2 linked regions of the Paraneptunicella aestuarii genome follow. The protein of the gene in region 2 interacts with the protein of the main gene of each other region in a pairwise test. Links are inferred from orthologs where the notes say so. Each region holds a gene or a part of one and is shown on either strand. Other genes may lie near its edges. The genes, in order: KIH87_RS19060 and KIH87_RS15810.

Evidence for each region.
Region 1: the proteins of KIH87_RS15810 (region 2) and KIH87_RS19060 interact in binary tests that used the Escherichia coli proteins (3 or more experiments, as listed by UniProt). The link is inferred for Paraneptunicella aestuarii from one-to-one orthologs.

Annotation. Positions count from the first base shown.
Region 1 is NZ_CP074570.1:4,841,720-4,858,700, forward strand. What follows is about bases 6,714-9,616. They hold KIH87_RS19060 (chemotaxis protein CheA), read left to right. Parts: upstream 6,714-7,077; coding sequence 7,078-9,156; downstream 9,157-9,616. Other genes in these bases: KIH87_RS19055 (response regulator), read left to right, coding at 6,714-7,042; KIH87_RS19065 (chemotaxis protein CheW), read left to right, coding at 9,158-9,616. Outside these bases: orn (oligoribonuclease), read right to left, coding at 466-1,011; small ribosomal subunit biogenesis GTPase RsgA, read left to right, coding at 1,313-2,350; asd (archaetidylserine decarboxylase), read left to right, coding at 2,461-3,330; KIH87_RS19040 (DMT family transporter), read left to right, coding at 3,352-4,230; KIH87_RS19045 (glycerophosphodiester phosphodiesterase), read left to right, coding at 4,240-4,950; KIH87_RS19050 (response regulator), read right to left, coding at 5,300-6,454; more of KIH87_RS19055, read left to right, coding at 6,680-6,713; more of KIH87_RS19065, read left to right, coding at 9,617-9,673; KIH87_RS19070 (methyl-accepting chemotaxis protein), read left to right, coding at 9,731-12,412; KIH87_RS19075 (chemotaxis protein CheW), read left to right, coding at 12,430-12,921; KIH87_RS19080 (ParA family protein), read left to right, coding at 12,925-13,719; KIH87_RS19085 (STAS domain-containing protein), read left to right, coding at 13,676-14,203; KIH87_RS19090 (CheR family methyltransferase), read left to right, coding at 14,193-15,026; chemoreceptor glutamine deamidase CheD, read left to right, coding at 15,036-15,665; KIH87_RS19100 (protein-glutamate methylesterase/protein-glutamine glutaminase), read left to right, coding at 15,673-16,758; KIH87_RS19105 (4'-phosphopantetheinyl transferase family protein), read left to right, coding at 16,979-16,981. UniProt on the Escherichia coli protein: Involved in the transmission of sensory signals from the chemoreceptors to the flagellar motors. CheA is autophosphorylated; it can transfer its phosphate group to either CheB or CheY.
Region 2 is NZ_CP074570.1:4,082,298-4,094,997, forward strand. Bases 9,872-12,700 are described here. They hold KIH87_RS15810 (protein phosphatase CheZ), read right to left. Parts: upstream 11,745-12,700; coding sequence 10,998-11,744; downstream 9,872-10,997. Other genes in these bases: KIH87_RS15805 (chemotaxis protein CheA), read right to left, coding at 9,872-10,984; cheY (chemotaxis response regulator CheY), read right to left, coding at 11,780-12,163; KIH87_RS15820 (RNA polymerase sigma factor FliA), read right to left, coding at 12,210-12,700. Outside these bases: KIH87_RS15760 (amino acid adenylation domain-containing protein), read right to left, coding at 1-1,587; KIH87_RS15765 (DMT family transporter), read left to right, coding at 2,269-3,192; KIH87_RS15770 (HAD family hydrolase), read left to right, coding at 3,327-4,019; tautomerase PptA, read right to left, coding at 4,058-4,282; KIH87_RS15780 (DUF2802 domain-containing protein), read right to left, coding at 4,441-4,860; KIH87_RS15785 (chemotaxis protein CheW), read right to left, coding at 5,092-5,580; KIH87_RS15790 (chemotaxis protein CheW), read right to left, coding at 5,604-6,422; KIH87_RS15795 (ParA family protein), read right to left, coding at 6,419-7,198; KIH87_RS15800 (protein-glutamate methylesterase/protein-glutamine glutaminase), read right to left, coding at 7,242-8,345; more of KIH87_RS15805, read right to left, coding at 8,738-9,871.

The sequences.
Region 1 (16,981 bases), 760 kb from region 2 along the record:
TATCCTTTTTAAATCAGACGCAAGTTTAACCCATAGAATTAATAAGGATATAAATAATCCACTCTTTTGATTATTGGGTTTAAAGAAAACAAGCCAAAATGAACGCTACGATGGGATTGATAACGAATGATTTAATTGATTATTGAAGATAAAAATAAGAAGAAAATTGGAGCGGGAAACGAGATTCGAACTCGCGACCCCAACCTTGGCAAGGTTGTGCTCTACCAACTGAGCTATTCCCGCATAGAAATGAATTCTAGTCGCTTTCACTATTAATTGAGGACTTTTTGGTGAACAAGTTCTCTGTGACAGCGGCTGCGCATTTTACAAAATTAGAAGTTGGACGCAAGCATTAATTGCAATTTTTTTTTCGACTGCTTGCGATTTGCACAAAACCGGTCAAATAAGCCACCATCCGACCGGTTTCACGTAAAATAGGACAAAAATTCAGCAACTTTGTTGCAATTAAATTACAAAAACATGCTTACGGTAGTAATCCAATTCCATTATGGATTCCCGAATATCATCAAGCGCCTGATGACTGCCTTTTTTGGTAAATCCATCCAGGATCTCAGGCTTCCAACGACGAACCAATTCTTTAACTGTGCTGACATCAATCATTCGATAGTGGAAAAACTCATCCAGCTCAGGCATGTGGCGCACCATAAAGCGACGATCCTGACCGATACTATTACCACATAAAGGTACAACGCCCACAGGCACATACTGCTTTAGAAAGTCCAACGTCTGCTGTACTGCGGCGTCTTCATTAACAGAACTTGCCTTGCATCGAGCAATCAGGCCGGAATTGCCATGTGTATTGGTATTCCATTCATCCATGCTGTCCAGCACATCATCACCTTGATGAACCGCAATAACAGGGCCTTCCGCCAATATATTGAGTTGCGCATCAGTCACAATAGATGCAATCTCCAACACCTTGTCAGTGTCGGGATTCAGCCCAGACATCTCCATATCAATCCAAACCAGATTATTTTCACTATATGACATTTAACATACCTTGATCAGCGCAAACACAGTATTTAGGTGCAATCCGTCTTACCAATGGTTACTATGCCTATCTTTGAAATTACAGTCCTGATTTCATCCAGAAACAGCGGCTTACTCTTTACATATTTTTGCAGTAAGTATTTGCAACAGGAGTCAGGTGGAGACTAACAAACTTTAGTGCTTAATTACTCAGGGTTTCTCTGAAAATGACATCCTCAAAAGGACATAGTAAAAGGAACAACCCAAAGCACACTCCACATTCCTTAATGTTAAAGCGTAATATACTCAATTTAGTATCCAAGTGGCAAAAAGAAACAAACTGACACACAAACAAAAACGGCAAGTTGGTCGAAATTTGCAAAAGCGAATCGACGCAAAACAACAATTGCCTGAAGACGACACCCTGCTCGCAGAAAGAGAAGGCTTGGTTGTCGGGCGTTTCGGCCAGCATACCGATGTTGAAGATGCCGAAGGCCAAATTTACCGTTGCCATATCCGCCGCACAATCGACAGCCTGGTCTGTGGCGACGAAGTCATTTTTCGCCCAGCCAAAGACAGCTCAGTAAAATTAAACGCGGTTGTCGAAGCTGTAAAACCTAGACGCAGCTTACTCAGCCGCCCGGATTACTATGACGGCATCAAACCCATTGCAGCCAATATCGACCAAATATTTATTGTGTCTTCCTTATTACCAGCGCTTTCGTTAAATATTATCGATCGCTATCTGGTTGCAGCCGAAGATGTCGCTATTCCTCCGATTATTTTGCTGAACAAAGTCGATTTAGCCTCCGAAGAAGAGCTGGAATATATTGAAGAAGACATGCAAACCTACCGAGACATCGGCTATCAGGTTTACATGGTTAGCTGCGAAACAAGGCAGGGCATCGACGAATTACAAGCTTTGCTGAAAGACAAAACCAGTATCTTTGTAGGGCAATCCGGTGTTGGTAAATCAAGCCTGATCAACGAGCTTTTACCTCATGTGAATGAGCAAGTTGGTGAAGTTTCCCTTAATTCAGGATTAGGTCAACACACCACTACCGCAGCCAAACTTCTGCACTTTCCAGAAGGCGGCCAACTTATCGACTCTCCGGGAGTGCGAGAATTCGCACTATGGCACCTGCCAGACGAGAAAGTCACCTGGGGCTTCAAAGAATTCCGCGACTATATCGGAGGCTGTAAATACCGCGATTGCAAACATAGAGACGACCCCGGATGCCTGATCCGTGAAGCAGTCGAAGAAGGAAAAATCAGCGAAGATCGATACATCAGTTATCTCAGCATTTTGGATGGCATGGAAGAGCAACGCCCGTCATTCTCTACACCCAAAAGAAAATAGGGTACAATCGCGGGCAATTTTACATAGCCTATTAAATAGCCCCTAATTAGCTTTAATGTAGATTTGATGCTTTTTGAGCCGGGCTTTTCGTTTTGAATCGAGGAATTCGAGTGCTACCAGATATTTTGAAAGTTAAATTACAGTACGTGTTACCCAAGCACCTGTTATCACGTATTGTTGGCAAACTTGCTGCTGCTAAAGCCGGATGGCTAACCACCAAACTCATTGAGCTGTTTATCAAGCAGTACAATGTCAATATGGCGGAAGCTGAACAGGAAAATGCCAGTGACTACGCCACCTTTAATGACTTTTTCACTCGTCCGCTAAAATCCGGAGCTCGGCCTCTATGCCCTGACGAAGATGCGCTGTTGTTTCCTGTAGACGGCGCGATCAGCCAATTTGGCAAAATAGAACAAGGGCAAATCTTTCAAGCCAAAGGTCATAGCTATTCTGCAGAAACCCTGTTGGGTGGAGACAAGCAACTGGCAGAGCATTTTAACGACGGTCAGTTCATGACTATCTACTTGTCACCGAAAGACTATCACCGAATTCATATGCCCGTTGCAGGCAAGCTTACCGACATGGTATTCGTTCCCGGCGAACTGTTCTCGGTCAACCCTCTCACAACAGCGAATGTGCCGGGATTATTTGCCCGCAATGAGCGCGTTGTCGCTATTTTCGATACCGAATATGGCAAGATGGCAATGGTATTGGTCGGCGCAACGATCGTAGCCAGCATCGAAACCGTTTGGGCAGGCACGATCGCACCAAATGTGAGCAATCAAGTCGTACACACCCGCTATACTGAAAAAGACGGTATTGAATTACAAAAGGGTGATGAAATGGGTCGTTTCAAATTAGGTTCGACGGTTGTCATGTTGTATCAACCAGACATGATCAAATTCGCCGATGTGAACCCAGGGGATTCAACCCGTATGGGCGAACGCAACGGCACGCTTTTAAGCAAAAGCGAAGACTGAAAACACTCGTAGCACCAAATAGTGGATAACATCAAAAAGAGCTTGGTCTCACTACACGTCGCGGTATTCCTGCTGGGTATTACGGCGCTTTTTTCCAAGCTCATTCCCATGTCGGCGACGGACATAGTCTTTGCAAGATCCGTCGTTGCCTGCGTCGCTCTGTTTGCCATGCTCAAATTTGCCGGGCAATCGATCCGGCTTCGCAGTGCCAAAGACTACTGGATGGGCTTGCTGCTTGGGCTGATGATGTCCGCTCACTGGGTCACCTATTTTGCAGCCATGCAATATTCGACCGTTGCCATTGGCATGATAGCCCTGTTTACCTTCCCTATGATCACTGTGTTGTTGGAACCCTTTTTTGAACCTATCAAACTGGTTTGGCAAGATATTGCCAGTGCCTTGATTGTTTTCGTAGGAATAGGGTTAATTGTACCTGAAGTCTCACTGGACAATGACATTACGGTCGGCATTTTACTGGGTATTATTTCTGCGGTTTTCTATGCTCTGCGCAATCTGGTACACCGCAAACATTTCACCCATTATTCAGGCTCCCATGCCATGATGATTCAAGCTCTCGTTGTGGTTTTCAGCTTAACGTTCTTTATTTCGGAAGACATTGCCAACGCCGACAGCTACACCTGGTTTTTAGTTATTTTGCTTGGCACTATGTGTACAGCTGCCCCCCATGCGTTAATCGCTTCAAGTTTACAGCACTTACGCGCAAAAACATTTTCACTGATTGCCTGTATTCAACCTCTCTATGGCGTTATTTTCGCAATGTTGATATTGTCAGAAAATCCATCCTGGCAAACTCTGGTTGGTGGCTTACTGGTGTTAAGTGCTGCGATTTATGAAACCGTAAACACACACCGATTACATCAACAATCAAAAGCTGATTAAGGTTCTTTTATGCTCGTATTTGCTCACCGAGGCGCTAGCGGCGACTACCCTGAAAACACCCTGTTAGCAATGGAAAAGGCCATCGAACAGCAGTCTCACGGTATAGAGTTCGATGTGCAACAAGCAAAAGACGGTCTGGTTGTGACTCATGATCGCTTGATCAAAAACGAATTAAATGAAAAAGTTTGGGTCGCACAACATACCGTAGCTGAGCTGAAACAGATTGTATTACCTTACAATCAACAAGTACCGACCTTAGACGAAGTCATGGAATGTATCGGTGGACGTTGTCAGGCCAATATCGAACTTAAAACGCTGGAGCATCTGCACGAGTTGAAAGAAGTTTTACATCGGTCAACCTCCGAATATGGTTTCTTCCCTGAGCAACTCCTTATTTCCTCATTCAATCACCATATACTACAAACCGTATCTACCTGGGGCATGAATATCAGAATTGGCGCACTCACTGCATCTTTGCCAGCAGATTACGCCAGCTTCGCAACACAACTCAGAGTAAATTCTGTTCACGCAGACGTTAATGCTTTAAGCAAGGAATTCGTTAAAGACACTCAAGCCAGAGGCATGCACATGCTGGTTTATACTGTTGATCAGGAACAAGACATTGTGCGCATGATGGAGTGGGGAGTCGATGGAATTTTCAGTAACTACCCGCAACAAGCCAGAGACATCATCGCGGCTTATTCCGGGCAATTGAGATAGTACAAGGAAGTAAGGACAGCCCTAGGGTCTGTTGACCTTTGTTGATTTTTTATGTTGAACGATAAAATTGTTTGAACCAAGGCGTTAATGACGCTGTTTGGCAATCCAAATAAGTCATTAACAACGCCGGGGCAGGCAATTTTAGCTTCAAACCGTTCTTTGAGTAGATAGGGGACAGCGCCCCTTTTTGAGCCATACTGCTCACAAATTTCACTCATTTAGGCCCACTAGACTCGTTCATTTGCGATTGTCTGACTCAAAAATTGTCAGCTGCATAAATTATGAACAAAGGTCAACAGACCCTAAGAGATTGATTCACGTCAAGGCATCAATTAGATTGCTATAGAGACTAAAACAATTCTATATCATGATTAATATCGGGGTCGTCGTCTTTGTCATGGTGATCGCTTTCATCCACATCTTCAAGAAACTTCATACATTCGGCAATACTGGACTGAATATCATCCAGATACTCAGTTGTCTCACAACGCCGAATTTCATTCTCTATTAACTCAACAAAATACTGCTCTTGCTCTTCGTCCATATGAAGTTGGTGAAAACTCATGGCCACCTTACTTTCAATGGCCTGCATCATTTCACGCTTTTCTTTTTCCATCTTTGCCACGTTTTCAGCAACAAGTGCGATCGCTTTACCCAATGCCGCTTTGGTTTCAAGCAATGCATGATGCTCACATAACGAAATAAACCTGGCATTAACCGCAGGCACTAATTTGGCAGCCAAATCCAGTAAGGCGTCATAGGAGCGAGTTCCTGCTAAAGGCATATTTTTTACCAAAATAGAAACATGCTCGTCATTGAAAATTGAACGTTTCCCAAAATGGTAGATTCGTCCGTGTGTTTTAAGTAAATCAAAAATTTGAAGCTCAATATCACTGCAATCACTCACATCCACATCAAAGCTATATACCTTTGAATGGGAGCGTAATTGAACAGCCGTATGAAACCCCTTGTGATAGAGATGGGACATTATTTCTTTGGCCAGAGATTTCGGTGTACGACAATTGTTTAATCGAGAAATGAGTTCTAAACCACTACCATAGGAAGCGGCCTGTAACATGGCAGTTTCAGCCATACCTTTAATGTCTCCATCCTTGTTTTCCAGCTCCTTAATTTTGTCGATATCTCTGGAAAAACGCAGCATCCGTTCTTTAAAAGCGGTGACATTGAAGGGCTTGCAAATATAATCACCAACCCCTAATTCGTAGGCTTCCCGTACTAATTTCTCATTACTATCAGCACTTAAAATAACGATTTGAGGTTGGCAAGCGATCTCAAGCTTGGAAATTTCGCGGCAAATCTGTATACCTGATTTACCAGGCAGGTGAATATCTAGAATAACAAAATGGAAATGATGTTTTTGAATAGCATCAATGGTTTCTTGACCCGTTTCAGCAAAGTGGATATTGAAACTATCCTGAAACATCAAATCAAGAACTTCTCGCAAATGCTCGTCATCATCAGCGATTAAAATGTCATGCTTCACCAAGCTCTCCTATCCTTAAAAATCAACCATGGAAATATTCATCGTAAATAAAGGTTAGCTTAATTCCATCTTTAACCCTTTCAATATCCTGTATTTAACATAGCCTATTGAGTCCAATAGGCGCAAAAAAATAATAGAATTCATAAAAAAAAAATCTTTGTGCTACAGTATTTAGTGTGTGAAATTATCAGTTTATAGCGAATATATTTTACCGAGGGATAATAAATGAAGAAAATTCTCACAGTTGACGACTCTGCATCGATGCGTGCCATGGTAGTTTTCACGCTTCGAGGTGAAGGGTTTGATGTGACGGAAGCGGTCAACGGTAAAGAAGGACTGGACAAGGCTAAGACTGGTGAGTTTGATCTCATAATCTCCGACGTCAATATGCCTATCATGGATGGAATAGAATTTGTTTCCAATGTAAGAAAAGAAGAAAAGTACAGATTTACTCCTATACTGATGTTAACGACTGAATCAGGTACAGATAAAAAACAAGAAGGTAAAGCAGCAGGTGCCACTGGTTGGATTGTTAAACCCTTTGATCCACAAAAACTTATCGCTGTTGTAAGAAAGGTTTTACGCTAGTTTCATCCGCTATGCCATAGGAGATGAGTGGCCGTATGACAGACCCCTTAGAGCGTTTCCGAGCGGTTTTCTTTGAAGAAAGTGCAGAAGCAATTGACGCCATTGAGCGCAACTTGCTCAGCATGAATGAGTCAAATACAGCCATAGATCCGGAAATGATTAACGACATATTTCGTTCCGCCCACTCGCTGAAAGGGGGGAGCGCTACATTTGGCATGGGCTCGCTGACCGAGTTTACCCATGTCATGGAAACACTTCTTGATAAAGTGAGATCATCCGAAATCCATATGACTCAGGAGCTCATTGACTGCCTGTTTTCATCTCTGGATATTTTGCGCAATCTGGTTGCACATTACCAATATCAAGACCCGATTAACGAGCAGGGCATGCTCCAGATCCGCAATGAACTAGAACGCCTTTTAGGCATGCCCAAAGCAACACCTCAATCAGCAGCAGCTCACAAGACTCAAGATGAGCATGAATCCGCAGATGATGAACCTCATACTGATTGGCAGATCAACTTCATACCTCATCCAGAAATCTTATCTACGGGAAACGATCCCCTTCGGTATCTGGAAGAACTGGCTGAACTTGGTAAATTAAAAACCAAATGCGACGTCAGTAAAGTGCCTAATTTACGGGAGCTGGATCCCACCCAAACTTATATTCAATGGCAAATCTTGCTGTCTCCCACCGAGCATGTTGATAGAGATGTGTTAGATGATGTCTTCCTTTGGATAGAAGACGAAGCAGATCTGACTTTCAAGCCAATTGGGGCAACTCTGGAGCAAAGTACAGCGAACTCGAATCAACAAAACGAGGTTAGAGAAGAGCCTGAAACTCCACCAATAAAAACGGTAACTACCGCTCCCATTAAGGCCGCGCCTTCTGAGGCAGCAGTACCTCAACCAGCTAACGACCCAGCCACAAGTTCAGACAAAAAACGAACGTCGCAATCGATTCGCGTTGATTTGGAAAAAATTGACAGCTTAATCAATTTGTTAGGTGAATTGGTTATCACTCAATCCATGTTGAGCATTTATGGCGACTCCGAGAAATACCCTCAATTTGAAAGACTGACCGAAGGTTTGACTCAGTTAGAGCGGCACACTCGAGACCTGCAAGAAGGTGTGATGCGGATCCGAATGCTGCCCATTGATTTCTGTTTCAGCCGCTTCCCGCGCATGGTGCGAGACATAGCGAAAAAGCTAAATAAATCCATCGCGGTTGAGATTATTGGTGAAACGACAGAAGTCGACAAAACCGTTATTGAAGAACTCACTGACCCTCTGGTGCATTTGGTGCGCAACAGCGTCGATCACGGCATTGAAATGCCAGAAGTAAGAAAAGCCAAAGGCAAACCAGAAACAGGAACGGTAACACTGAAAGCGTTCCATCAGGTTGGCAATATCATTATCGAAATATCTGATGATGGAGCAGGACTGAACACCAATCGCATACGAGAGAAAGCCATAGAAAAAGGTGTTATCGCCCCTGATAATCAATTGAACGAACAAGCAATTAATGAACTAATCTTTGCTCCCGGCTTTTCCACCGCTCAGGAAGTCACTGATTTATCAGGTCGCGGCGTGGGCATGGACGTTGTAAAACGTAATATCAAAGCCTTGGGCGGTACTATCGACGTAAGATCGGTTCCCGAAGAAGGTACTACCTTCATCATACGCTTACCTCTCACTTTGGCTATCCTGGATGGACAACTGGTTAAAGTCAGCGGAGAGACCTACATTATTCCAATGTTGTCTATCATTGAATCCATTCAGATGAAGCCCAAAGACATTAACCGGGTCGGAAATAAAAGTGTGTCGTTCAAATGGCGAGGCAACTTTATTCCGATTATTAATCTGGTAGATACCTTTGGTTGTCCACGAAGAGAAAGTGACAAGCAAGATCTGGTGGTGGTGGTTGAAAGTGATGGTAAACAAGCCGGCATTTTAGTGGATGAGCTCACTAACCACCAGCAAGTGGTTGTGAAGTCGCTGGAAGCCAACTACGCCAAAGTCAGCGAGCTGTCAGGAGCTACGATATTAGGCGATGGTTCTGTTGCTCTTATCATTGATGTAGGTGCACTAATTTCCAGGGTGAGGATGCATTGAGATGAATACCGAAGCTTCACTCCATAGCAAACAAAATGATGATGATATTCAGGAAAGAATATTCGGCTCCCATTTAGAGACCAAGTCCGAATGGCTGAGCTTTCAATTATCGGATTTGGAATACGCCGTCGATATCCTGAAGGTACGTGAAATCAGAATTTGGGAACCCTGCACACGGGTTCCTTATGCGCCGCACTATGTCACAGGATTAATTAACCTGCGCGGCGCTATTGTCCCTATCGTCGATCTTCGTAAACGACTTGGGCTTGAAGTAAAAGAATATGACGCCGAGACCGTTATCCTCATCATGGATGTGGAACTGGCAGAAGGGCATAAAACCATTGGAATTGTGGTAGATGCAATTTCAGAAGTCATAGAAACAGACAGTACAAATTGCCAACTATCACCAGAATTTGATCTGGCAATAGAAAAGCGCTTTGTGGCGGGTATTGCAGATGAAGACAACAGCATGATCATCTTGCTGAACACCGATACTTTACTGGAATTAGAGTTTTAACAATAACGATAACGTTTTGTGGGAAACGTAAGGGCATAAATGATGGGTAACAAAACAATGACGGCTACAGCTTTAATCGCCTTAGCCTTTTTAATCAATATCGCATTTGCTTGGCAAAACGCTCCCGACAGCCAATTTACCGTAATGATTTTAGCGGTTTCCATTGTCGGTATTATCATCGCTGTATGGAGTGGGCAAAATGCAGGAAAGGGAAATGCCGACGAGGTTCAAAACCTCGCCAACAAACTTCGTCACACCACAGCTAAACTTGAGAAAGGAGATGTTGATAATCTCCCGGAAGATACTATTGGTGGTAGCCCTGAGTTTGCTCCTGCAAATCAATCCCTGACGGAATTACTGGGTGCGATTAGAGAAACCCACACCCACCAGACGAGGGAATATGCGTCTCTGAAGAAAAAACATCTAACATCAGAGAAAGCGGTTCAAACAGCAACTACCCATCTAATGTTTGCCGATGAAAACTACAATATTGTTTATCTGAATGACAGTTTGAAAAGCATGTTAGCTACCCACGAAGCAAAATTGGCAGCTCATTTTTCAGGGTTTAAATTGTCAACATTGATCGGTTCCAATATTGATATTTTCCACAAAGCCCCATCACATCAACGTAACATTCTTGATAACTTGAAAGGCAAGTTCAGTTCAGAAATCTCGGTTGGCGACCTTCTTTTCGGTTTAACCATTAACCCAGTGGTTTCAGAAGAAGGAGTGCGTACAGGTACTGTTGTTGAATGGCAAGATTTGTCGGACAGAGCTGCGGCTGAGGAATTACGTAAAGAAAACCAACGCATCAGCACAGCATTGGGTTCCGTTAGTACCAACGTAATGTTGGCTGATCCAGACTACAACATCATTTACCTCAACGACAGCTTGCGCACTATGATGAACAAGTATGTTGAGAAGTTCCGTACTATCCGTAGCGATTTTGACCCCGACCATTTGTTAGGTAAATGCATTGATATCTTTCATAAGAACCCGGCTCATCAAAGAAAAGTGCTAGATTCATTAACCAGCACCTATGAAGCCGAAATCACTCTCGTTGATATACACCTAAAACTAACCGCAAACCCGGTTATTGACGAACAAGGCAACCGACTAGGCACGACTCTGGAGTGGGCAGATATCACCTTCCTGAAACAACAGGAAGTCGTTGCCAAAGAGAACGCCAGGATCAAGGTAGCTTTGGACAACGTAACCAATAACATCATGGTTGCCGACGACAATCTGGTCATTGTTTATTTGAACCAGGCCGTGGTTAGAATGCTGCGTAACGCTGCCAGTGATATTCGTAAGGATTTACCACATTTTGACCCAGACAACCTGCTTGGCAAAAACATCGATGTGTTCCACAAAAACCCTGAACATCAACGTATGATGCTGGCCAAACTGGAAAGTCCATATAAAACCAAGATCATTGTCGGAGGCAGACACTTCAACCTGATTGCAACACCGGTTAAATCTGAAGCGGGTGTGAGAATCGGTACAGTGGTTGAGTGGAACGACATTACGGCGCAAGTCATCGTAGAGCAAGAAGTTGAAAAACTGGTTTCGGATGTTAGCGAAGGCAGACTCGGCGCACTGATTAGCACAGAAGGTAAGGATGGCTTCTTCCTGAACGTGTCTAATGGCTTGAATGACCTGTCGCAAACCATCAATGCTTTCGTCAAAGATGTCAGCGCAGCCATGCTGAAACTGTCTACTGGTGACTTGAATATCAGCATTGATAACCAGTACCAAGGTAATTTCGGCGAAGTGGCAACAGCTCTTAATGACACCGTAGCCAAACTTAATGAGGTTCTTGGCAACATTAAACTAGCAACAGATTCTATTCGCTCTTCAAACCATGAGATCTCTATTGGTAATGATCAACTTTCAGATCGCACAGAGAAGCAGGCTTCTAATCTGGAAGAAACCGCAGCCAGCCTGGAGCAGCTAACCAGTAATGTGCGCAACACTGCCGATAATGCGACAACAGCAAATCAGGCGGCTAATAGTGCTAGAGAGCAAGCGCGTAACGGTGAATCCATTGTTACCGAAGCTGTACAATCAATGTCAGCGATTAAAGAAAGCTCTAACAAGATTGTAGAAATCATTAGTGTGATTGATGACATTGCTTTCCAAACTAACCTGTTAGCATTAAACGCATCGGTTGAGGCCGCCAGAGCGGGTGAACAAGGCCGAGGCTTCGCAGTAGTAGCAAACGAAGTACGGAATTTGGCGCAACGTTCAGCGGTATCAGCAAAAGAGATCAAGGAACTGATAGACGTTAGCTCTGCTCGCGTTAACACTGGTAGCGATCAGGTTAATAAATGCGGTGAGGCTCTGAAAGATATTCTGACTCATGTAGACGAGCTTTCAACACTCATTGCTGATATTGCTAATTCAACCAATGAGCAAGCCGCGGGTATTGGTCAGGTGAATCAGGCGGTTGCCGAGTTGGATGATATAACGCAACAAAACGCAGCATTAGCAGAAGAAGCTTCTTCTGCCAGCCAATCATCGGTACAACAAGTCGACGACATGGTGGAAATTGTCAGCTTCTTCCAACTTGATGGTGAAGCAAGTGCTGCGCCTCGGGTTCCAAGAGCGGCACCACCGGTAGCGAGATCAAAGCCAATCTCAAAACCAAAACCGAAAGTAAGCAAACCAAGCACATCGGCCAGCGCTCCAATATCTTCGTCTTATGACGATTCTGACGATGACTGGCAGGAATTCTAAGGACGTAGCATCAGAATATGAACAGCAATGAATTACAGCTCTTAAGTGTCACTCTCACAGAAGACATTTACGGCATTGATATCACCAAGGTTCAAGAAATAAGAGCCTTGGGCAAGTATCGCAAATTGCCGAACATGCCCAAATATTGTGTTGGTGTCATTGATTTTCGTAATTCCATGGTGCCAGTCATGGATTTGCGAGAAATGTTCGGATATCAACATGACAAGGTGTCTGCGCAAACCGTCATTGTTGTCATGTTGGTCGAGCACCATACCGAGCAGATGCTGTTAGGCATTGTGGTTGATTCAGTCTCTGATGTTATTGCGGTTCAACAAAAGGATTTAAGGAAATCACCTAACATCGGAGCCAAAGTAAATACCAGTTTTATTCGAGGTATGTTTAAACACGATGACAATATTGTCGTCGTATTAGCCCTCGACGCGATACTGGAAGCAGATGCCCTGACGGATATTCGGGCATTGGTAAAAAACGAACAAATTTCAGTGTAACCCATGCGCATTATCGCATGTGTTAACCAAAAAGGTGGGGTGGGGAAAACCACCGTATGTGCAAACCTTGCTTACGCACTTTCCGAACAAGGTAGTCGTGTATTGGTTTTGGATATGGATCCGCAAGGACATCTGGGTCAAAGCTATGGTTTTTTTCAGAATAAAAGACCCGGCATCGACTCATTGCTTAGCGGCAGCCATAACTTCAACGAGATTATTGTCGATCTTTCAGACACCTTAAGTTTCGTTCCATCAGGGCCAGGATTGCAAAGGATGGAATCTATTCCGATGGGGAAAGGGAAAGGGCTACTGCTAAAAAAAGCGGTGCAAAAACAAATTCGAGACTATGATTTTATACTACTGGATTGCCCTCCATCATCGGGCTTTTTGGTAGTTAATGCTCTCGCCGTAGCGAATGAATTATTAATTCCGGTTACGCCAGATTACTTCGGCATGTCGGGGTTATCCATGCTACTGACGACAGTAAAGAATTTTGAAAAGGTATTGGGTAAATATCAACATCGCTGGATAGTGGTAAGCAGGATGCAGACTCGTCGTTTGACGAAGGATGTGATGAAAAAATTGGAGCATTATTTTAAGCAATCTCTCGTACCTGTGCAGATTACGGAACGAGCCGCTTTAGCCGAATGCCCCAGTTATGGAAAACCCATTATGGCGTATGCGCCAAACAGTAGTTCCAGCAAAGAGTTTGAACAACTGGCAAGGCATATATCTCAATATGAGGAATCGCTAGATGAGTCAGAAGAATCACGACGAAGAGAGCCGCTTGGGGCATGATCCCCTGGAATGGCTTGAAGACGATGAGTTAGAAAAACAAGACAACTCAAGTACGGTTGTGAATGAACAACCCACACCTGCGCATGAAAATTCTGAAGAAGATGAAATGCAGCAGAATATTTCTGCGCCTGAAGATTCATTACCATCAGATCAACAAGATACTGTTGCCATTAACAAATTTAAGCAAAACGGTCGCACGGGCAAGCTTTTCCTTCCCGAAAGATTAATGGTGCAATCTATCGAATCCTTACATAAAGAGTGGCTACTTCTCGCTGAAATCGACAATCTCAATCAATTGAATATCAATGCAGGTCAGGTGGAGGATATCGACGCTGCCGGCCTGCAATTACTCTTTGTATTAATAAGACAACTCACTTCAAATGGCTGCCAGGTCGTTTTGGATGATGTACCCGACAAACTGGACAACGCCTTTGTACAAGCCGGACTGGCAGACTACTTTAAGGCGTTCGTCCATGCAGCCTAACTATCAAGATGATAAAAAGAAAGAATTTGGCTTTACCCGTAAACACTTCGATCTATTACGCCAAAAAGCCAAAGCCTACTCAGGTATTCATGTCACTGATGACAAGTACGAGATGTACTATGCGCGTTTAGCCAAGCGTTTACGCTTATTAAAGCTAAACAGCTTTAATGAATACCTGAGTCTCATTGATAAAGATCCCGAAGAGTTTATTGATTTCATTAATGCGATCACTACCAATGTCACCTCCTTTGATCGGGAAGCGCATCATTTTGAATATCTAAAAGAGCGGATTAAAGCTAACGAAATACATTCATTGTCGATTTGGTCTGCAGGCTGCTCATCCGGAGAAGAACCCTATTCCATTATCGTCAACTTATACGAGCTGGCACGACAACACAAAATCCCTTTTAAATTGGTCGGCACCGATTTGGATACCAATGTGTTGGCCAGAGCAGCAAATGGCGTTTATGACGTTAAGGCAATAGAGAAATACAGCAAGGAAACCAAGAAACATTATTTTTTAAGGGGCGTTGGCAGTAATTCAGGTAAGTGCCGGGTAAAGAAGCCTTATAGAGAACTGGTGCAGTTTAAGCAGCTTAACCTGATCAATAACTGGCGTTTTGATAAGCCCTTTGATGTCATATTTTGCCGAAACGTTATGATTTATTTTGAAAATGACATGAAGCATCAAATCCTTAAAAAATACGCCGAACACCTTGTGCCAGGAGGTTTGCTGTTTCTTGGACATTCCGAATCGATCAGTAAAACCAACTCAGACTTCGATAATGTCGGCAAGACCATTTATCGTAAGCGTAGAAAATAGGGTTTAGCCATGCACCATCACAAACCCTCTCCCCCAACCTGCTTACCAGGCTTTGAACATGTCAATCGCTATTGGGATAGGCATCACAATACTTTCGCAGCCAAGATCCTTCCCGGAGAATATTACGTCACAACAGGACAGGAAGTGATCACAACCGTACTTGGTTCATGCATTTCTGTATGCGTTTATGACCCAGTACAAGGCATCGGCGGTATGAACCATTTTATGTTACCCAGTAGCCGCAAGGATGATATGGGATTATTAAGTGAATCATTCCGTTATGGTGATGTTGCCATGGAACGATTGGTTAATGATTTGCTCCGTAATGGTGCCGACAAAAGTCGTCTGATTTTTAAAGCTTTTGGCGGCGGGCAAATTATCAAGCATATGACCGCCATAGGGCAGCGTAATATTTCTTTTTTACATAAGTTCATGACGATGGAAGGCTACAAATTAAAAGCATCTGACCTGGGAGGGCCTCATCCCAGAAAAGTGGTCTTTTTTCCGTTAGAGGGTTCAGTTAAAGTTAAACGGCTACAACACATGCATAATGACACCATCGTTGCTCGTGAGAACAAATACTCTACTCAATTGAGCAAACAAGAGGAGATCACAGGTGATATAGACCTGTTTGATTAGGTAAAGAATGAAAAAAATAAAAGTACTTATCGTTGATGACTCACAGTTAATTCGCGAATTACTTACTTCCATTCTGGATTCAGATCCCAGGCTTGAAGTTGTTGGGTGTGCGGTTGATCCTCATCAAGCTCGTCAAATGATCAAAGATCTCTCCCCCGATGTGATTACATTAGATGTGGAAATGCCACGGATGAATGGCATTACCTTCCTGAAAAACCTGATGCGCTTACGGCCAATGCCCGTAGTCATGATTTCTACACTGACATCTGAAGGCTCACAGATCACCATGCAAGCCTTGGAGTTAGGCGCTATCGATTTTATCGAGAAACCCAATAATATCAGTGAAATGATGGCCGATTACCGCGACATTATTATCAACAAAGTCATTACCGCTGCCAGCGTGTCCAAAACCAAGCTTTTGGCCTATCAAAACCGTTTAAAAGCTGAAGAGCATGTAAAACACCAGCCCATTGATATTCAAAGAGCTCGGATTCTGCAAATTCCCTCCCAACCGACCAATAAAATTATCGCCATTGGCGGTTCAACTGGAGGACTGGAGGCACTTAGAGCTTTGCTGGAGGCCGTTAAATTTTCAGGCAGTGAATCCATTGTTGTTGTCCTACATTTGCCCGCAGGGTTTACTCAATCCTATGCCCGAAGGCTAAACCAGTGTTTGCCGGTTACAGTGAAGGAAGCCGAAGACAAAGAACGTATTTTACCCGGGCATATCTACATTGCTCCCGGTGGACTACACCTCAGTATTAAACGTCGAGCAGTAGGATACCAATGCATTATTGAAGATGGGGAAAAAGTAAACAGACATAAGCCCAGTGTTGATGTGTTATTCGATTCCGTCGCCAAAGAAGCGAAAAACGATGCAATGGGGATCATACTTACAGGTATGGGTAACGATGGTGCCCGTGGCTTAAAACACATATTTGATGCCGGCGGTGAAACCTACGCACAAAATGAAGAATCCAGTGTTGTATGGGGTATGCCCGGCACTGCGGTTGCTGCTGGCGCGGTTCCAAGTGCCAATATCAGAGACCTTTCTAAAATCGCCTCAGTCATCCCTCCGTTTGCAAAAAGATAGCAAGCATTTACTAAGCTGTAGCTATCATGGTAAATTTTAGTTACAGTTTGGTTTACGGATTAAATGTAAACTAAATGTCAATAAATTGTGTAATTTCCTACAATTTTTGAGCGTGTTTAAGTCTAATTCAGGGTTTTCCCTGATTTTTTTATAAATTCATTGCACCATTTTACAAACAATGTAAGGTGCGTTTTTTCGAAGCGGCGTAAGGTTATTTACCATG
Region 2 (12,700 bases):
GTCTTTACACAGGTTCTCGCTACGGCAACCGGCATTAGATAACTGTGCCTTGACCTGAACTTTGTTAGATTTGGATTGATGGTGGGAGTCGTGATTGCCCTGATCCATCAAGGCTGCTTCCTTCTCATTCAATTGCACACAGGCGATCAGGTTCTGGTATCCCGTGCGAGGATCATTCTTAACCAGAACAGCCGCGGTTTTAATCCATGAATGGGCTTCGATAGCATGACGTATTTCGTCAAGCTCAACGCGATAACCGCGAAGTTTTATCTGGTTATCAACACGCCCTGCAAAATGCACATCGCCTTTGCTGTCTTTTTGTGCCAAATCACCAGTGCGGTAAATGCGCTCATATCCGGGTTCATCAGAAAAGGGGTTGGCCTGAAACTTTTCTTCGGTCAAGTCAGGTCGGTTCAAGTACCCTCGCGCTACCTGAACACCAGACACACACAACTCGCCGATTTCCCCTTCCTTTGCCAGTTTACCTGTCAACGTCACAATGTAATAACGAGTGTTATCAACGGCCTGACCGATGGAGATAGCATAGGGGTAATGCGAAATCTGATCTTTATCCAGTACGAAAATCGACGTATTGATACTGCATTCACTAGGGCCGTAGAGATTTATCAACTCGCACTTTCTTAACGTATAGAAAAACTCCTGTGACAAGCTTTTAGTTAAGGTTTCGCCACCACTAAAGACCTTGTTTAAAGAAGTGCAATCCACAAAAGAGGGATTATCCACCAGAGCCTGTAACAAGGTCGGAACGCACTGCAAGGAAGTGACTTGATGGCGCACTATGGTGTTAATCAAAGCATCGGGATCGCGATAACATCCGGGAGGCCCGACCACGACCCGACAACCAAACACCGGTGCCAGGATCTCCCACTGCGCCGCATCAAAACTCATGGGCGTTTTTTGCAACACCGCATCGTTTTCCCCAAATTCAAATGTGCGTAGTAAATACTGCATTTGATTGACGATATTGCGATGCTCGATCATCACGCCCTTGGGCTTACCCGTGCTTCCCGATGTATAAATAATGTAGGCTAATCCATCAACACTCGGCCTCACAGGCCATGACAAGGCACGATTATCCTCATCATCAATTTCAGTAGATGGAATATCTTCAGGCGAGAAAACCTTAACATTTGGCGGCAAAATGGCGTTAATTTGGCCTTTTAAATGACTTTGCGCATAAATTGTGGTGATCCCTGAGTCCTCGATCATGTAACGAATACGCTCAGAAGGATAATCAGGAGATAAAGGTAAATAGGCTTTACCTGAACTTAAGATGCCCCAGGCTCCACACATCATTGTAACCGAAGGTTCACAATATAACCCTATGCATTCACTCTCAGACTGATTATGTATGGCGATATAATTACCAATGCGGCAAATTTCCCGATAAAAGTTCAGGTAATTCAATTCACGATTGCCATCAACAACAGCGCATCGTTCGGGACTACTCAGAATTTGCTGTTCCAGCATATCAATCAAAGTGCCAGAGGTATGAATCTCTGCTTGCCACAATTCGTCATTTTGTGCATCACTTTGATTTTGAGCCTTAATTTCCACCATAGTCATACTGAGAAATTCCCGCTGCCTTCGAGGAGGAGGGAAATATATTTCCTTTTATAAGACTAAAATGTCAAGCCTATTATTTTATAAAACATGCTCTATATCGGTGGTTTAAAATTTTTATTTATAAACATAAATCACCAAAACAAGTAGAACATGATGACAAAATCAGCAAAAGGACGTTCAAAAATATTAAATCGTTCAATTTCATTGTGAACAATACAGTTTATTTTTAGCTTGTTACGCTATGCGATCGATATCTAATTTTTATAAAAACTTCCCAAACATCATGATGGTCAATTTTTTATTTATTCCAAAATTAAATATTGTTTAGCATTTAAAATGCTCTTAAGTTATTAGAATGTAACTTAATTAAAAGATACTTTATATGAAGATAAATTCATATAAATCATATTCACAACGGGATAACCTGATCTTCAGACCGCTTTACGAGCATAATAAATACAACAGCCTGAGGCTGAATATCAGAAAGAAGCACCAGGCACGTAACCAATTAACAACTTTTTCTTTACCTGTACTTTTGCTTTTCACATTTCAGGCTCAATTAACGACATGGGTTATCAGCAAACCGGACGAAAAGCACCTGACGTGTAACAAAGCCTCTCATTAAAGTTCGGTATAGAAATAATGAAAAACGAAACGACATAACCAACCGGGGATAGTCTAATGACCAAGGGAAATACTTGGCTAAATGTTTTTTTAACCGCACTGGCTCCCACAATGTGGGGCAGTACTTATATTGTCACAACAGAGCTGTTGCCTGACAACATGCCGCTATTAGCCTCAACGATTCGAGCACTTCCAGCAGGCTTATTGCTATTGTTAATCTGCAGAACGATGCCATCGGGAAAGTGGTGGGGAAGGATTGCCATTCTGGGTGCGCTCAATATAGGTGCTTTTTTCTACTGCCTGTTTATGACCGCCTATTATCTACCCGGAGGAGTGGCTTCGTTAGTTATGTCGGTGCAACCCATGATCGTCATTGCCCTAAGTGCGCTGGTGCTAAATACCCGATTCCTTAAAGTTCATATTTACGCTTCACTTCTGGGCATTGCAGGCATTGCGCTCCTGGTTCTTAACTCCACCATCAATTTAAACTGGCAAGGCGTAGTGTCGGGTTTAATTGGCACCACCTGCATGGCAACCGGCATCGTTTTTACCAAGCATTGGGGAAGGCCAGAAGGTTTGTCTTTACTGGGGTTTACTGGCTGGCAACTGACGTTTGGTGGTTTAATGCTACTTCCTATTGCATTATTTCAAGAAGGCATACCCGCAACACTAACGACAACCAATATCGCAGGCTATGCCTATTTGAGTCTGGTTGGCGCTTTGCTTGGCTATATGCTGTGGTTTAGGGGAATTGAAAAGCTACCCGCCGTTACCATTTCTTTCCTGGGTTTTCTTAGTAGTCTGGCAGCATTAATTTTAGGTTATGTTTTTCTGGATCAGACCTTCACCACATTACAAATACTTGGCGCAATTGCCATTGTTGCCTGTGTTTATCTCTCGACACCCAAACCTCAAGCGGAAGTGAAAGAAGACATAGTTAACGCCGATGATACGTCGAAGCTGGAGGAGCAAAGAGCCTGATATTGCTTTAAACGCAAGAGCGTGGGCTTGCGGATAAGGTATGGAAAAAGTATAGAGAAAATATGTATCAACTGATTCTGCATTAGCGTTTCAGTTGCTTATCATAGCCAACAAAACATCCAGGGGGTTTCGTCATGCAAAGAAGTCGTCAGTTTCAACCTGTTGTTATTTTTGATCTAGATGGAACCTTATTCGATACACCAAGGGCAATCGTTGAAGCCTTTACCTACACCTTCAATGAATTACAGGAAGAAATACCTCAACATCGCAATATTCGCTGCACCATAGGCATGCCATTAGAGAAAGCGTTTGCGTCATTAATGGAGCTTCCGGTAGAACATGAACGTGTCGACAACGCCGTTCAGGAATACCAAAGACAGTTTCGTCAACGAATATTGCCCAAGGCAGAAGAGCTTCTTTTTGCTGGTGTCACTGAAGGCCTGGATAAACTACTTGAACAAGGCATGGCGTTATCGGTTGCCACTAGCAAATTTGCCAGAAGCGCTAACGCTTTATTGGAATCTGCAAAAATCGACAGATATTTTGACATTGTAGTCTGTGCCGATGAGGTGACAAACACGAAACCGCACCCAGAGTCAGGATATAAGGTTCTCGATCACTATAAAGCCAATGTTGACGCCGCCATTATGGTGGGTGATACCACTCATGACATGCTGATGGCGAAAGCAATGGGATGTGCCGGGCTAGCGGTAACTTATGGTGTCCATACTCCGGAAACGCTGCGAACCAGCGATCCAAAATGGTTAGTGGACTCATTTGATCAAGTTACTGACGTTATCCTGCAACACTTTTCCGTTTCAGATTAATACGATTATCAAGCTCTGTTGCAACCGCAAACAGCCCATTAATAAATGGGCTGTTTAATCACTTTATCTGGCTTCGCGTTGATTTCAACATCAACCACTGTCTCTTGCCATTTCTCAGGTTCAATTTGCTCCAGAACGATAGATACAACCTTATCAGGGCAATCAAACACTTTAACCATCGTCGCAGTCATCTCATCAATAAGCACCTTTTTTTCTTCTGGAGAGATATCTGTCGGAAAACACTTAATATTGATATGAGGCATAAAAATCCTTTAATTATAATAGGTTATAAAACAACAAAGGGGTTTCCAGATACAACTATTTTTCTGAAAAACAGCCTGCATTGTATCAACGATAGAAAGAGGGTGTTAATTATTACCTATATGATTTTAAAACAAGGAATAGATGGTGTTTATATAGATTATTTCTTATGCAGGCTAATGAGTAGTTCCGCTTCTGCGCGAGGAATGTCGCACTCCTGCATAATCTCCTCAATTGATGCACCAGCGGCCACCAATTTATTGGCTTTAGTATATAGAGGGCTACTGGCTTCCTGATGTTCAAACTCAACCTGTCGGTTGGCTATCTCAGTTTGTTTATTTTCCAGCGTTCTGATACTGGCTTCCAGTTCCTTGACCCGGTTTCCCAGCCCCAACATACCAGTGCGTATCTCGTGCAACATATCTTGCAGTTGATTATAGCCTTTCTCGATACTTGGCTGCCGTTGCTCCAGTTGTTGTAACTTCTGCTGTAATTGCTGACGATTTTGCTCACCACGCAAATAGAAGAACACAGCCAAAATAATAGCGATGCCCGCAACTAATAGCGAAATGTACTGCATTATCAACAAGTAAGAAGCCTCTTATGAGATGTTAACTCTGCCAGTATAGCCCGAACAGAATAAAGAATGCTGCATTTATTAGCAAAATGGAAAGGATTAAATGTCAAATTAAGACTGGCAGACGATATCAGGGATTGACTCCCTAAATACACATACAAGTGAAGGGCGCTTACGGCACCCTTTAAACGAGAAAAGAAAGCTCCCGTCAGGAAAGTGCGAGAGCTCAAATGATTATATTTTGGAGATTTCGTCCCACTCATCATCAGTGAGCAATTTATTCAAATCCACCAAAATTAATAGCTCGCCATCACGATTAGAAACGCCCTGGATAAATTTAGCGCTTTCTTCAGTGCCCACATTCGGCGCACTATCGATTTCGGATGTTTTCAGATAGACAACTTCAGCTACGCTATCAACCAAAATACCGACAACCTGTTCATCTGACTCAATAATAACGATACGAGTATTATCAGTAGTTTCAGCTGACGGCAAACCAAAACGAGAGCGAGTATCAATAACCGTAACCACGTTACCGCGCAGGTTGATAATACCCAACACATAATCTGGTGCTCCCGGTACAGGCGCAATTTCAGTGTATCTCAATACTTCCTGCACCTGCATAACATTAATGCCATAGGTTTCGTCACCAAGGCGATAAGTCACCCATTGCAGGACTTCATCATTTACATCTTCAGCAGTGTTAGTTCTTTCATCACTCATGAAATGCGCTCCATTAGATCGCTTTATTGTTCGTTACTTGTGAGCCCTTTATCAAGCATATCAATTAATTGGGTAATATCGAGCAAAGCACACATCTTTTCTTTTACCATGCCGGCAAGCCAGGGTCTTTTCCCCCTTTCTTCACGCCATTTAACGTCATCCGGACTTAAGGTAACCGTGTTAATCAGTGTTTCACAAGTCAATCCCCAACGGCTCTCACCTAGCATTATAAGATATTGATAATTTAATGATTCTGCCAGTTTTTCGTTGTACTTTTCTGGCATTACCCATTTTGCTGTATCGACCGTATTCAATTTTTCTTCACGATGCAACATAATCCCCATAAACCAGCTCGGTTTTCCGAACAAGGGGCTTGGTTCTTCCAGATTATGTATACCGCCCAGCTGAATGAGAGGAACAGCAAGAGTTAAACCAGCAACTTCAAAGAACAATGCCTGGAATCGACCGCCTTTTAGTATCTCCAAACTATCAATGGATGTTTCTACTTTCTCCGGCAATTCCAGTTCTGGCAATATTTCAGCTATTGGAGCAGAAATAGTTCTAGAAGCAGGTGTCGATACGGGCTCTGGTGTCTTTTCCTCTGGAATTTTCACCCGCGGCGCTTTTACTTCAACTGCAGGTGGTACATCTACAACTTCTTCAACCATCACTTCTTCAGCAATGATCTCCACAACAGGTTCTGGTGCTTTAGGTTCAACCTTTTCCAGCAATCGAGCAACAGATTCACGCTGAACCTGATCTTTAACAAAAGGTTCATCTGTCAGCAAGGCTGACAAATATTCTTCCATCACATCTTCATTTGCAAATGATCCGTTGTTCATAGCGATGGCTCTAATGATTGAATGTAGTTAAGAAGGCTATTGTACGCAAAAACACCTCTGGAGCGAGGGGCGAATACAGATGGAGGCGTCTGCGCCTGACTTGCGTCTCTAAAGCGGGTATCAACGGGAATAACACTTGACCACACCGACTTACCATAAGATGTACGCAACTTTTTATAGGCATCAAGAGCAGCTTTAGTACGCTTATCAAACATTGTGGGTACAATCGTATAGTTAAACTTCTTGTTCTGCGATTTTTCCATGATCACCAGTGTGTGCATCATGCGATCCAAACCTTTTAAGGCTAGAAATTCTGTTTGAACCGGAACCAAAATTCGGCTACAGGCAGCTAGAGCATTCACCATCAAAACACCAAGCACTGGCGGACAATCAATTAATACATAATCAAATTCGTCCTGAATACTTAGCAAAGCTTTACGAAGAACCAACCCCATACCGCCTTTTGTGCCCATCTGTCTATCAAGTGTAGCCAGAGCCATAGTGGCGGGCAAAATAAACAAAGAATCGAGCTTGGTAGGGCATAGGCAATCCAGAACTTTGTCTTTAGTTAATGAATCACCCGATAAAAAGACATCATATACACTACTGGATAGTTCTTCTGAATCAATACCGAAATAATAGCTGAGTGATGCGTGAGGATCAGTATCCACAAGCAATACGCGCTTACCTCTTTGCGCCAACAGGCCACCCAAAGTTACCGTGGTAGTGGTTTTACCAACTCCCCCTTTTTGGTTAGCAACCGCCCAAATGATCACAAATTTGCCTTCTACCTTAAATTAAGAATATTATTCCGAGATATTACATCTCTCTTTTAATGGAATCAGCCATTTCAGACAAGGCTATGCTACGCTCAGCAATATTAGCCTTGGCGACAGCTTGGGGCATCCCATAAACCACACAGGATTGCTCATCTTGAGCCCAAATCCTGGCTCCTTTATCCTTCAATTTTCGACACCCTTCTCGTCCATCAGCCCCCATTCCAGTCAGTATAATACCCAAGACATCTCCACCATAAACATCCGCTAAAGAATCGAAAGTCAGGTCAACGCTGGGTTTGTACGTCATACTATCATGGATGTTGGAATCCGTAATGCTGATTCTGGGATTGGAAGGCGTCCCTTTTACCAACATCTGTTTTCCTCCAGGAGCAAGATAAGCAACCCCCGGGCGTAATACATCACCATCAGCAGCTTCTTTCACTTTAATCTGACACATTTGGTTCAAACGCTCAGCAAATGCCGATGTGAACGTACCCGGCATGTGTTGCACTAATATAATAGGATATGAAAAAGTCGCAGGAATTTCAGTCAAAATAGTTTGTAAGGCAACTGGGCCACCCGTCGATGTACCAATCGCTAACAGCTGATAACGCTTATGGCGGCTGGAAAAAATATCTCGTCCTGTATCAGCCAAACTGTCAGAACGAATGAATGTTCGGGTTGCCTTGGTCTTGCCCGGAGTAAATGCCAACTCGGGCGCTCGCCTGAATCGACCAATAGTACCTTTGCGTAAACCTAAAGCTCTGACACGCGATTGCAGCAGTTCAATAACTTCTTTACGGTCTCGGGCAATGTCCTCAAACTTTTTAGGCAGAAAGTCCAAAGCTCCAGCTTCAAGTGCATCTAACGTAGCTTGAGCACCTTCGTAGGTCAGCGAGGAAAACATAATGATGGGAACCGGATGTTGATTCATTATTTCCTTAACAGCCGTAATTCCATCCATTATCGGCATTTCAACATCCATAGTAATGACGTCAGGATCAAGCTCCCGCACCATCTGAACGGCTTCTTGACCGTTTTTAGCTTCACCGACAACTTCTAACTTTGGATCCTGCTCCAAAATCTCTCGAACTCGTCTTCGAAAGAAAGTGGAATCATCAACGACCAACACCTTATAAGGCATTATACAAATCTCTTATTTTTCAAAAGGTACTCGCAACAATGTGAGTATCTGAATAATTCATTTTAAGGGAAACACGGGAATAATCTTTCAATCCGGCTAGTCCCAACTGCGAATTTGACATCAGCCAACTGTGAGCTCTTATACAAGATTTAGAGATAACCCTATCTCAAGTGTAGTCAACTAAACTCAAAGGAAACAATTTAAATTGAAGATAGCAATTCAGCTTCGAATGAAACCAAAAATGAGTTCCTACAGTTCCCTTGCTGTTTAGCGACATCATTCACAGTCCTGACTGCAACTACTTGGAACCATTAAGAAAATAGCTCCCTGAACCATACGTATTTCCCGACAAATTCATGCCGGGAAATGCGAGGTATGTAAACCAACAAGCCTTATTTCAGGGCTTTTTTAGCGTACCTTTTCAATAAGCTTGGTATATCCAATATCAAAGCAATTCCACCGTCACTGGTAATTGTCGCACCAGCCATGCCAGGAGTACCTTGTAATAGTTCATCAAGCGGTTTAATAACCACTTCTTCCTGTCCAATAAGAGCATCAACAACGAAACCGACTTGCAATGTACCCATTTGAACAACAACAACATGCCCTTTGGCACGTTCAATAGTGCCAGGCTTACGGCGCAACCATTCTCGCAAGTAGAATAGCGGTATCGCTTTTGAACGAACAATCATGGTTAGCTGTCCGTCAACAGTATTGGTTTTGCTCAAATCGACATTCAAAATTTCATTGACTGAACTCAATGGCAACGCGAAGGTTTGTCCACCGACAATAATCATCAATGTTGGCAAAATAGCCAGTGTGAGTGGAACCTTGATTTCAAGTCTGGTGCCCACTCCCATTTGAGAATGGATATTGATCGAGCCGTTTAACTGATTAATTTTGGTCTTAACAACATCCATACCCACGCCTCGACCAGAGATATCGGATATCTCGGTTTTGGTCGAAAAGCCGGGGGCAAAAATCAAATTGAACGCTTCAATATCAGACATACGAGCGGCTGCATCTACGTCTAAGACGCCACGAGCAATCGCAATACTCTTTAATTTCTCAGGATCCATACCCTTACCATCATCTTCAATGGTTAGTAATATATGATCCCCTTCCTGAGCTGCCGCCAATTTGACAGTACCGGTACGAGGCTTACCGGAAGCAGCACGCTCATCGGGCATTTCAATACCGTGGTCAACAGAGTTACGCACCAGGTGAACCAATGGATCAGCCAATGCCTCGACCAGGTTTTTATCTAAATCGGTTTCTTCACCTTCCAGCTCAAGAACAATTTCTTTCTTCAAGCTGCGAGCCAAATCTCGAACAACACGAGGGAAACGACCAAATACCTTCTTGATCGGTTGCATACGAGTTTTCATGACAGCTCCTTGCAAATCCCCGGTAACTACATCCAGGTTTGCAATGGCCTTGCCCATATTCTCGTCATTAATATTAATACCTAGGCTTAACAGGCGGTTACGCACCAACACCAGCTCACCAACCATATTCATAATCTGGTCAAGGCGCTTGGTGTCTACACGAACCGTTGTTTCAGCTTGAGGAGGTGGCGCGGCGCCTTTCTTGTCATCCTTCTTAGGTCCAGTAGCAGGTGCTGATGCAGCTGGACTAGCAGCGGCGATACTTTGAGTAGCCTTCACTTTATCAGGTTCTGACTTACTTTCAGGCGCTTTTACAGGCTCAGCTTTAGGAGCTGCGGGCTTATCCTTGGGCTTGGTTTCAGAAGGCTTCTCAGATTTAGGCTGAGAGGGTGCTGTGACACTTGGACCTTTACCTTGACCATGAAGTTGATCCAGTAAAGCTTCAAATTCATCGTCAGTAATATCTTCGTCTTCACCAGTGGAAGACGCTACAGGAGCAGGTTTAACTTTGACTGGCTCAGGAGCCTCATCGTCCTCGGAACCGAACTTGCCCTTACCATGTAATTGATCCAATAACGCTTCGAATTCGTCATCGGTAATATCTTCATCGACATGACCTTTAGGGGAAGGGCCTTTTTTACCAGCCTCTTCATCCTTACCTGGGGCACCGTTAGGTCCATGAAGTTCGTCTAATAGTTTCTCAAATTCATCTTCGGAAATTTCGTCAATACCGCCATCACGACTATCAGAAGAGTCATCATCTTCACCAAATAAATCAAGCCCCAGATCGTCATCATCAACATCAGGAACTATAGGTGATGATGCAGGCTCTGGCGCAACAGAAACTTCTTCATCCTTGCTTTGAGGTTGACTCAATCTATGCAGGGTTTCCAACAATTCAGGAGACGCGGGTTGTAAAGGCTCTCTGGATTTGACACTTTGGAACATTTCAACAACAACATCTGTTGCCTGCAGAATGACATCCATTAATTCAGGAGTTAGCTTGCGCTGTCCATTACGCATTACGTCAAAAACGTTCTCTGCGCCGTGACAAACATCTACCAGTTCAGTCAGCGATAAGAAACCCGCCCCACCTTTTACAGTGTGATAGCCACGGAATATCGCATTCAACAAATCTGAATCTTCGGGATTATTTTCCAGATCGACGAGTTGTTCTTGTAGTTGCTCCAGAATCTCTCCGGCCTCGACCAAAAAGTCCTGAAGGATATCCTCGTCCAAGTCAAACGACATATATCAGTTCCCCCTAGAAACCCAAGCTTGAAAGAAGATCGTCAACATCATCCTGACCAGTCACAACATCATCTCGGCTTTCGGCGTCAATAATAGGACCTTCAGGAGATTGGGCTGCTTTCTCTCTCTTTTCTTTTTTAGAGGTTTCACTCACCTCTGGCTCACCGAACACTTTTAATACGTTAACCAGGCTGTCTTCAACTTCCTTCACCAACTCAATAACTCGGCGAATGACCTGACCGGTTAAGTCCTGATAGCCTTGAGCCATCAACACTTCAGTTAGCAAGCCTGTTAATTGGGAAGAGTCATTACTGGACTCTTCCAGAAACTTATCAACACTATGGCATAATGCTTTAAATTCACCCAATTCCAATTGGCGAGACATGAGTTTCTTCCATTGGGGAAGAATACCATTAATATCAGCGCACATTTTCTCGGCAATGGGCATACTACTTTCAACAGCATCCATGGTTTGGTTCGCTGCCTGCTCGGTAGTTTCAATAACATAGTTTAGACGAGACTGAGCATCGGGAATGTCTTCTGTCGCCAAGTCAGCAATTCGAGAATCAATGTTGAAACTATTCAATGAATCGTGCAACTGGCGTGTCAATTTTCCGACTTCCGCAAACAATTCCATGGAATCCTGAATTTTAGTCGCTTCCAACAAGGCGGTGGCGGCATCGTTGTCGCCAGCTTCCAAAAACTCAACTAATTGTTTGGCGTCGTCTAACGACATAGGTGCATTTGTAGCGGAGCTCATAAGACTTCACCTCTGTATTGCAGGTTCAGCCGGAACTAACCCAAGCGCTCAAAAATTTTGTCAAGCTTTTCTTTCAAGGTCGCAGCTGTAAATGGTTTAACAACGTAGCCATTCACGCCAGCCTGAGCCGCTGCAACAATCTGTTCTTTCTTAGCTTCTGCTGTCACCATTAAAACAGGAGTATGTTTCAAATTATCATCAGCTCTGATTGCACGAAGCAAATCAATTCCTTGCATACCAGGCATGTTCCAATCTGTTACCACAAAGTCAAAATCGCCTTGTTGTAACATCGGCAGAGCAGTGCTTCCATCGTCTGCTTCTTGCACATTGGTGAAACCCAAGTCTTTTAATAAGTTTTTAATGATACGTCTCATTGTCGAAAAGTCGTCAACAACAAGAATTTTCATATTTTTATCCAAAACCGCCTCCAAAAAGGACCAGACCAACAGCTATTATTGTACTTATTTATTCTGCTTGCCAAGCCTGCATACGAGATTTAAGTCTAAGCATTGCCTGACTATGTATTTGACTGACTCGAGATTCACTGACTTCCAATACTTCACCAATCTCTCTGAGGTTCAGTTCCTCGTCATAATACAAAGAAAGTACTATCGCTTCACGCTCTGGCAAGGTTGTAATGGCATTTGCCAATGCCTTCTGGAACTCCCCCTGCATTAAATCATCCAGAGGGCGATCACTACCTTTATTATTTTCCGTTGTTAATACATCTTCCGTGACACCCAAATCTTCAATTCCCACCATTTTGCCTGAATTTACTTCATGCAGCATTTGGTGATATTCATCTAATGATACGCCCATTTTCTCGGCGATATCAGTATCTTTTGCATCGCCTCCGGTTTCGCGCTCAACAGCATGAATGGCTTCAGCTATGGCACGTCCATTTTTATGAACGGAACGAGGTGTCCAATCACCTTTACGAATATCATCAAGCATAG